Regions from separate parts of the Halopseudomonas pelagia genome, predicted to be linked through region 2. Evidence: predicted binding sites of a transcription regulator. Region 2 holds the regulator's gene; each other region holds the start of a gene.
What was found. Region 2 encodes FliA, which starts transcription of late flagellar genes. Its sites were predicted from a motif close to CTAAAGTTTNNNNNNNNNNNGCCGNTAA; they were not measured.
Positions count from the first base shown of each region.

Region 1: EAO82_RS16690 (flagellin) is a predicted target of FliA. The motif match lies at 1,106-1,133, and genes of this name have one in related genera.
Region 3: EAO82_RS10875 (flagellar protein MotY) is a predicted target of FliA. The motif match lies at 1,274-1,301, and genes of this name have one in related genera.

Region 1 is NZ_CP033116.1:3,620,015-3,623,294, reverse strand. It holds gene EAO82_RS16700 (SDR family NAD(P)-dependent oxidoreductase) at 1-3, shown strand, start outside; gene EAO82_RS16695 (alpha/beta fold hydrolase) at 63-929, opposite strand; gene EAO82_RS16690 (flagellin) at 1,371-2,864, shown strand; gene EAO82_RS16685 (flagellar protein FlaG) at 2,938-3,280, shown strand, end outside.
Region 2 is NZ_CP033116.1:3,488,645-3,491,924, reverse strand. It holds gene flhF (flagellar biosynthesis protein FlhF) at 1-756, shown strand, start outside; gene fleN (flagellar synthesis regulator FleN) at 800-1,627, shown strand; gene EAO82_RS16065 (RNA polymerase sigma factor FliA) at 1,624-2,361, shown strand; gene EAO82_RS16060 (chemotaxis response regulator CheY) at 2,557-2,934, shown strand; gene EAO82_RS16055 (protein phosphatase CheZ) at 2,956-3,280, shown strand, end outside.
Region 3 is NZ_CP033116.1:2,306,776-2,310,055, forward strand. It holds gene rnt (ribonuclease T) at 1-94, opposite strand, end outside; gene pyrC (dihydroorotase) at 134-1,168, opposite strand; gene EAO82_RS10875 (flagellar protein MotY) at 1,347-2,189, shown strand; gene EAO82_RS10880 (argininosuccinate synthase) at 2,258-3,280, shown strand, end outside.

The DNA of each region.
Region 1 (3,280 bases), 130 kb from region 2:
TAAGCCAGGTCTCCCGAGGTGTCGAGGGTCCACTCGACACCTTTGGTGTTCTCGTCGGCGCTCTAACCCACCATTGCCATCCTCTGCTCGCAATCCACCACCCCTTCTTCCAGCACAAATCGTTCTACAGCCTGCTTCACATCCTGCCAAGCCGTCTTGTGTTCCAACTCGAGGAAGTGACCGGTATGCCGAATAGTCGTGAACTGCGAGTGTGGGGCCATATGCGAGAACAGGCGCGCATCCGCCGGTGAGGTATAACGGTCCAGCTCACCATTGATAAACAGTAGTTGTGCGTCGACATTCTCCACGCAGCTCATAAACCGATCACAGTCCAATCCGGCTACCTGGCGGATGTGATAGAGCATCTGCGCATACTCGAACTCCTCCAGCGCACTGACATGGCGAAAGTTGCAACGTTTGAACAGCGGCGGCAGATGCTCGCCGATGGTGTCATTCAGCAGGTTGCCGATGGCCTGGCGGTCGCACGCCCCCAGCGCCGCCCGGGCGCGACTCAGGTAATCCAGCATGAAGGGGTTCAGTACCGGCGAGAACGAGCTGATAATCGCTTTGTTGATCCGCGCCGGCCGCTGGGCCAACGCCAGCAGCGCTGCAACACTACCCCAGGAAAACGCCAGCAAGTGATCAGCACTAAAATGCTCGATCAGCTCCAGCAGGATCAGGGCCTCATCCTCTTTGCCAATCAGCGGAAGCTCAAGATTGTGCCCGCGTGACTGGCCCTGATAGGGCAGATCGTAAACCACTACATTAAATAGCGGCCTCAGGTATTTAAGGCTGGCGTTGAACGACACGCTGGTGGCCAATGAGCCGTTGACCAGAATGATAGTCGCGGCAGTGGTCGGGTTGGGGTAAAAGCAGGTGTGCACCTTCAGATCACGGTGCACGCGTATTAGCGCTTTCTCTGCGTACATGGGACACCTCTTGCGGAGTGTTCAGGCGTAGCTCAAGCTCGCCTCTGAATTCTCCACCAGCTAACGCCCCGCAGATGACAAGGGCGTTGCACCCCGCTACCGCCGGTCAGTCTTCATGCAGATGTCATAGAACGGAGGGCGTGGCAGTTGCTTGCAATGGAGCGATCTTCAACCCCCTCAAGTTATTGCCAGGCCTGTCGATACACATTCATCGGCAAGGCATCTGGTTGGCGTCAAAACTGTGTCAGGTGCTTGGAAGGGCTTTTTTGTTTACCTAAGTGATTGTCAAGTAAACAAAAAACTTTTTTGAAAATAACCCTAAAGCTCTTGGCCAGTACGCCGATACAGTAACTGAACGCGAACTCACTGGGTGCCTGGGCAATGCCGGCCCGCGAGTCGCAAGCTCAGGCAAACATAATCAGGTCTACGAGGTAATACATCATGGCTCTTACAGTAAACACGAACGTAGCTTCTCTGAACGCCCAGCGTAACCTGGGTGGTTCTTCCAGCGCTCTGCAAACTTCCCTTGAGCGCCTGTCTTCGGGTTCGCGTATCAACAGCGCCAAAGATGACGCAGCAGGTTTGCAGATCTCCAACCGTTTGGCCAGTCAGGTCAGCGGCTTGGGCGTAGCAGTCAAGAACGCCAACGACGGCGTCTCCATCGCTCAGACAGCTGAAGGGGCGATGCAGGAGTCTACCAATATTCTGCAGCGTATGCGGGACTTGGCTTTGCAGTCTGCCAACGGGTCTAATAGCGATGCTGACCGCGGAGCGCTGCAGAAAGAAGTTAGTGCTTTACAGTCTGAATTGAATCGTATTTCTGAAACCACCACTTTTGGTGGGCGCAAACTGCTTGACGGGTCTTTCGGCTCATCTCAGTTCCAAGTTGGGTCGAACGCAAACGAAACAATTGGCGTTACCCTGGGCAACACTTCTGCTCGTTCATTGGGAGCTTTCCAGTCAGACTCGAAAGCGAATGTCGGCGTGTTGACCGCGACTGCAGGTGCTGCTGGCGGCAATGGTGTAATTGCAGCCAACGACCTTACGATTAACGGTCCCACAGGTAGCGCTGCAATCGATGTGAGTGCTAATCAACAAGCAGCATCGATTGCAAGTGCCATTAACAATAAATCCGGTGATACCGGCGTTACGGCAAATGCCAGCACAGAAACGACACTGACAACCGCTGCAGCGGGTACTGTTTCGTTTACATTGAAAAGTGGTGACAGCAATTCCACCGCTGCCACTATAACTGCTGGCGTGACGGCTACTGATCTGAGCAACCTCGCGGAAGCGGTCAATGGTCGTTCGTCAGAAACCGGTATTACTGCCGAGTTGAGCGAAGATAAGGCAACCCTTACCTTTAAGAACTCTGAAGGTTTTGATATTCAGATTTCCGACGTGGACAATACGGGAGTGGCAGCTGCAGCTACGGCGGTTACTGTTGGTGGTACTGCTCTTACTAAGACAGACGGAGGGGGTACTGTAACTGATAGCCTGGTAGTTGGCGGCAAGCTGGAATTTGAGTCTGAAAAAAGCTTTACAGTTGCTCAGGCGGGTTCTACTGGTGCTCCTGCTGATAGTACTGTCTTAGCAGCAGCCACCAGCGCAGCTACGTTGTCTTCCGTAGCAAAGATTGACATTTCAACTGTCAAGGGATCGAACGACGCGATCTCAATTATTGACAAAGCTATTGGCAATATTGATGGTCAACGTGCGGGCCTTGGTGCTGTTCAAAATCGTTTTGAATCTACGATTAGCAACCTCCAGAGCATTTCCGAGAACGTTTCTGCGGCAAACAGCCGAATCAAGGACACCGACTTCGCCGCTGAAACTGCCAATCTGACCAAAAACCAGATTCTGCAGCAGGCTGGTACGTCGATCCTGGCCCAGGCCAACCAGTTGCCCCAGGCGGTCCTCAGCCTCCTGGGCTAAGGATTAAGTAAGGGTTACACTGCGGGGGACTGGGAGACTGGTCCTCCGCTTTATCCTTTGTGAGGTAAGCACCATGGATATGGGCATTCTCAAGCCGTTTGATGTAAGCCGTACTGCGCGTTCAAGTGTAGCGGTTGAGGCCTCGGCCGAGCGTTCGGCATTAGGGCAAACGGATCTTGCAGCAACAACATCGGCTGCCAAGCCGGTGGCAACACAAACTCGGGACGCGCTGGCGCAGCCCTCTAAGATCGCCGAAGATGAGTTGAAGTTGGCGGTGTCGGATATTCAGGATTTTGTCCAGTCGGTACGTCGGGATATCAATTTTCAACTTGATGATTCCAGTGGCCGGGTGGTAGTGAACGTAACTGAAGCGAGCAGTGGCGAGGTTATCCGCCAGATTCCTTCAGAAGAAGCGT
Region 2 (3,280 bases):
GTCGCCGATGAGCCCAACACCCGCCAGGCCTGGCGTATGTTGCTGGCTCACCTGTCGCACAGCATTCCGGTTATCCGTGATGAATTGATTGAAGAGGGCGGTGTGATTGCGCTGGTCGGTCCGACCGGCTCTGGCAAAACCACCACGCTGGGCAAACTGGCTGCGCGGTATGTGCTCAAGCACGGCAGCCAGCACGTGGCCCTGGTGACCATGGATACCTACCGCATCGGCGCCCATGAGCAGTTGCGCACCCTGGGCCGTATTCTGAACGTGCCAGTGCGGGTAGTAGACGAGCAGAATGGTTTGGCCGACGTGCTCAAGGAATTTTCCGGCAAACGCCTGGTGTTGCTGGATACCGCAGGCCTGCAAGCGCAGGATCCGCATCTTCAGGGTCAACTGAGCCAATTGGCCGCCTTGGGTACCAATGTCAGCAAGTTGCTGGTGTTGGCTGCCACCAGTCAATATCAGGTGCTCAAGGCCGCGTATCACACCTATAAGGTGTGTGGCCTGGATGGTTGTGTGATCACCAAGGTGGACGAGTCGGCTACTCTTGGTGAAGTATTGGGTCTGGCTATGCAGCAGGGTTTACCGGTAGCCTATCTGGCAGATGGCCAGCGCATTCCGGATGATATAAGCCGTGCAGTTGGCCACCAACTGGTTAGCCGGGCGGTAAGCCTGGCCGGCAACGAAAGCCCGCCCGATCAGGCGATGGCTGATGTGTTTGCCGGTATACTGCACAATCAGCGTGCTGGTTAACAGACGTTCAACAGTTTTATTGATAACAAGGTAAGCCACGCAGATGGGCAGCAAACATCCGGTTCAGGTTATCGCGGTCACCGGCGGCAAAGGTGGTATCGGCAAAACCAACGTGTCGGTCAACCTGGGCATCGCCCTGGCCGACATGGGGCGCCGTGTGGTGCTGCTTGATGCCGACCTTGGCTTGGCCAACGTCGATGTATTGCTGGGTCTCAAGCCTAAAGCCACCTTGGCTGACGTGCTGGAGGGCACCTGCGAATTGCGTGATGTGCTTCTGAATGGCCCGGGCGGCATGCGCATAGTGCCAGCGGCATCCGGCGCCGCGACCATGGTCAACCTCAACCCCCAGCAGCACGCCGGGCTGATTCAGGCCTTCAGCGATATTGGCGACAACATCGACGTGCTGATCGTTGATACCGCCGCCGGCATTGGCGACTCGGTCGTCAGCTTCGTGCGCGCCGCCCAGGAAGTGCTGGTGGTAGTGTGCGATGAACCCACTTCGATTACTGACGCCTACGCGCTGATCAAGCTACTCAACCGCGATCACGGCATGACCCGCTTCCGCGTATTGGCCAATATGGTACATACGCCACAGGAAGGCCGGGCCGTTTTTGCTAAGCTGACCAAAGTGACGGACCGCTTTCTTGATGTTGCTCTGCAGTATGTGGGAGCAGTGCCCTATGATGAGAACGTGCGCAAAGCCGTGCAGAAGCAGCGTGCAATCTATGAAGTATTTCCGCGCAGCAAAGCCTCCATCGCCATTCGAGGCATCGCGCAAAAAGTAGATGCTTGGCCCCTGCCGGCCAACCCACGTGGGCATCTTGAATTTTTCGTCGAGCGCCTGGTGCAGCAGACGGGCTCAGGCCTATGACACAAACGGCTGGTGGATTGAGCATGTATACACGCGCACAGTGTTCCGCTAACAATCAGGATCAGTTGGTTTCCCAATATGCCCCCTTGGTGAAACGCATCGCTTATCACATGCTCGCCCGTCTGCCTTCCAGCGTTCAGGTCGATGATCTTATACAGGCGGGCATGATTGGCTTGCTCGAGGCCTCGCGCAAATTTGAGAGCGGCAAGGGCGCCAGTTTTGAAACCTACGCGGGTATCCGTATTCGTGGCGCCATGCTGGATGAGGTGCGCAAGGGTGACTGGGCGCCACGTTCTGTGCATCGTAATACCCGTATGGTCAGCGATGCGGTGCGTGCAGTAGAGTCGCGCCTGGGTCGTGATGCCAAGGATCATGAGATCGCCGCAGAGCTGGAGATGAGCCTGGAAGAGTATTACGCCATTCTCAATGATACCTCCGGTAGCAAACTGTTCAGTTTCGATGAGCTGCTCGAAAGCGGTACGCGGGCCGATGCGCACAGCGATGAAGAGCCTTTGGGCGGTTTGCAGGATCAACGCTTTCGCGCTGCGCTGGTTGAAGCGATCGAAGGCTTGCCGGAGCGCGAACGGCTGTTATTGTCGCTGTATTACGATGAAGAGCTGAACCTGAAAGAGATCGGTGCGGTGCTCGGCGTCAGCGAGTCGCGCGTCAGCCAACTGCATAGTCAGTGTGCCGCGCGACTGCGCGCCAGGCTCAGTGGATGGCGAAACGATTGATTTTGTTCCCGGTATCCGGACAATGCCCGGCTGGACTGGAAGAATAAGTATTGAATGTCAGTGTAAGCAACACCGGATGGCCACTCCGGTTACACTGGCAGCTATTGAGTTTACAAGGCTTGTTTGGCCAGTAGCTTAACGGAGTGTGACAGTGCACTCTTCCTGGTTTGTACGGAGGTCGACTTGGACAAGAATATGAAAATTCTCATCGTTGATGATTTTTCAACGATGAGGCGCATTATCAAGAATCTGTTGCGCGACCTGGGTTTCACCAATACGGCAGAAGCCGACGATGGAACCTCGGCCTTGCCGATGTTGCAGAGCGGCAGCTTTGACTTCCTGGTGACCGACTGGAACATGCCGGGCATGAGTGGCATTGATCTGCTGCGCGCGGTGCGTGCCGATGACCGGCTGAAAAATCTGCCGGTGCTGATGGTGACGGCTGAAGCCAAGCGCGACCAGATCATTGAAGCGGCGCAGGCCGGCGTCAATGGTTATGTGGTCAAGCCTTTCACTGCTCAAGCGTTGAAAGAAAAGATCGAGAAGATCTTCGAGCGGGTTCAGGCAAAATAATAATTATCCGGGGTACAGGTTATGGCGTTAAGTAAGGATCCCGGCCAGGCAACCGCTCAGGAATTCGAACATTCCCTCAAAGATAATGCGCGGCAGCTGGTCGATTACCTGGAAAAGGGCCAGTACGGCGAAGCCATACTGGTCATACATGCAATCAATCAGGCTCGCGATCGCGGTCTGTATTACGAAGTGGGTCAACTGACCCGGGCGTTGCACAGTTCAATCGTCAACTTCCAGATCGATACCTCCCACGCATTGGCTGACGGTGTTGAAGTCTCCAAGATTTCGGATGCCTCGGACCGCCTTGATTATGTGGTCAAACTGACCGATAAAGCCGCCAATCGCA
Region 3 (3,280 bases), 1.2 Mb from region 2:
GCAAGAAACCGCGGAAACGGTAGGCCATGGGTGGCTTGTGACCTTTGGCCAAGGTCTCTTGCTGGTCTTCACTATCGAACTCAAACTCGCTCACGGGCGATCCTTAATGGTTATACCGCTCAAATCCAGGATGTCAGGCAACGCGCCAATGGATACTCTCGCCGGCCCGCAGCGGCACAATGGTCTGGTCGCCCAACGGCATGCTGGGGGGCACGCTCCAGGACTCGCGCACCAAAGTGACGGTATCGGTATTGCGCGGCAGTCCGTAGAAATCAGGACCATGCAAACTGGCAAAGCCTTCCAGTTTTTCCAGCGCGCCGAGTTCGTCAAAGGCTTCGGCATACAGCTCCAATGCTGCGTGCGCGCTATAACAGCCAGCGCAACCGCACGCGGCCTCTTTGGCGTGACGCGCGTGCGGAGCGGAATCGGTGCCGAGGAAAAATTTGCTCGAGCCTGAGACCACTGCATCACAGAGTGCTTGCTGATGGCGCTGGCGCTTGAGGATCGGCAGGCAGAACAGGTGCGGGCGAATGCCGCCTACCAGCATGTGGTTGCGGTTATACAGCAGATGGTGGGCGGTGATGGTCGCGCCTACGCGGTCCGGTGCGGAATTGACGAAATCCACCGCGTCAGCGGTGGTGATGTGCTCGAAGACCACTTTCAAGGTCGGGAAGCGCTCGACCAGACCGACCAGCTGTTGATCGATAAAAGCCTTTTCGCGATCAAAAATGTCTACCTCGGCATGAGTCACTTCGCCATGCACCAGCAGCGGCATGCCTACATCGGCCATCGCTTCCAGTGCCGGATAAATGTGCTCTAGCCGGGTCACGCCGGAATCGGAGTTGGTAGTGGCACCAGCAGGGTAAAGCTTGGCCGCGATGGCCTGGCCAGCGCTGTGTGCTTCGCGGATACATTCGGCGGTGGTCTGATCGGTGAGATAGAGCACCATCAGCGGCTCAAAACCAGACCCGCTGGGCCGAGCAGCGAGAATGCGCTGACGATAGGCAGCCGCCTGCTGGCCGTTGCGAACGGGCGGCACCAGGTTGGGCATGATGATCGCCCGGGCAAAGGTGCGACTGGCGTCGGCCACGGTATTGCTCAGTACCTCTCCGTCACGCAAGTGAATGTGCCAGTCATCCGGCCGGATCAGGGTAAGACGATCAGTCATCAGCAAATTCCAGACAATTTCAATCCCATCATGCTACCGGAAACGCCCTGTTTTCACACCTGCTTTCACCCCGGACTTAAGTCTCAGCGTCAAAGCATGCGCCGGGTAAAGTTTTAACTGCAACGGCCGATGCAGGACCTGAGAGAATCAATAGTGCATGGAGATCGTCGTGCGTCGAATGTATTGTGCCTTACTGCTGGGAGTCGCCTTGCCTGTGCAGGCCATCACCTTTCAGACCCGGATGGAAGAGGTCGAATGGACGGTGGAAGGTGATCAGTTCGAATGTCGTATGGCGCAACCCGTCAGCGGTTACGGCCAAGCGGTGTTTGTACGCAGGGCAGGTGAGCGTCCGGTGTTTCAACTGGAAGCCACCAGCAATCTGATGCAGCCGGGCCAGGCCCAGTTGTTCAACGATCCGCCACCCTGGCGGCATAACCTGCGCGCATCCGTGCTGGGCGCGGCGTTGGTCGAAAACGGGCCAGTGACCTTACGGGCTTCTCAACAGCAAGCCGGGCAAATGCTGGCGGGATTGGCTTCAGGCATGCATCCGACCATTCAGCGCGCGGCCTGGGCCAGCGCTGTGGAGTCAGTCAGGGTAGTGGTTTCGAGCGTAGGTTATCAGCAAGCCTGGACTGAATTTCAAACCTGCGCCGGCGGTTTGCTGCCGCTGAATTTCGATCAGGTATCGCGCAGTGTGGTCAGTTTTGCCAGCGGCGGCACCCGACTTACCGACGAAGCCAAAGCATTGCTGGATACCGCACTGGTCTATATCAAGGCGGATGAAGACATTGGCGCTATTCAACTCGATGGCCATTCCGACAACCTGGGCGATCGGCTGACCAACCGCGAGCTATCGCGGCAGCGCGCCCTGGCAGTGCGCGATTACCTGATGGAGCAGGGCGTGGAAGAAGACCTGTTCACCATGCGTTTTCACGGCGAAAGCTATCCGGTGGCCACGAATGCCAGCAATTCAGGCCGCCAGCAGAATCGCCGCGTTACCCTGCGGCTAGAGAAAAACTAGCCCCTCGGCAGGCCGGCGAAGACTATCGCCCCTGTGATTCCTCGCGGCGCGGCGCTAGAATAGCGCTTTTGCCCGTCGCCCCATGTGGCGCTGATCAATCTTCTAGGGAGCGCGTAATGTCTGATGTGAAAAAAGTCGTCCTGGCTTATTCCGGTGGTCTGGATACCTCGGTAATCCTCAAATGGCTGCAGGAAACCTATGACTGTGAAGTGGTTACCTTCACAGCCGATCTGGGTCAGGGTGAAGAGGTTGAACCGGCACGTGCCAAGGCCAAGGCCATGGGCGTCAAGGAAATCTACATCGACGATCTGCGTGAAGAATTCGTGCGTGACTTCGTGTTCCCGATGTTCCGCGCCAATACGGTCTATGAAGGTGAGTACCTGCTGGGTACCTCTATTGCGCGCCCGTTGATCGCCAAGCGCCTGATTGAAATCGCCAATGAAACCGGCGCGGATGCCATTTCCCATGGTGCGACCGGCAAAGGTAATGACCAGGTTCGCTTCGAGCTGGGTGCCTACGCGCTCAAGCCTGGCGTTAAAGTGATTGCTCCCTGGCGCGAGTGGGATCTGCTGTCCCGCGAGAAGCTGATGGATTACGCCGCGCATCACGATATTCCGATCGAACGCCACGGCAAGAAGAAGTCGCCTTATTCCATGGACGCGAACCTGCTGCACATTTCCTATGAGGGCGGCGTGCTGGAAGATACCTGGGCCGAGCACGAAGAAGACATGTGGAAGTGGACCAAGTCACCGGAAAATGCCCCGGACGCCCCCACCTATATCGAACTGACCTATCGCAATGGCGACATCACCGCGATTGACGGCAAAGAGCTGTCACCGGCCACCGTGCTGGCCGAGCTGAACCGCATTGGTGGTGAGAATGGTATTGGCCGTCTGGACATCGTCGAGAACCGCTTTGTCGGCATGAAGTCCCGCGGCTGCTATGAAACCCCCGGCGGCACCATCATGCTCAAGGGCCACCGCGCCATCGAGTCCATCACCCTGGACCGTGAAGTCGCGCACCTGAAAGACAGCCTGATGCCCAAGTATGCCGAGCTGATCTACAACGGTTTCTGGTGGAGCCCGGAACGT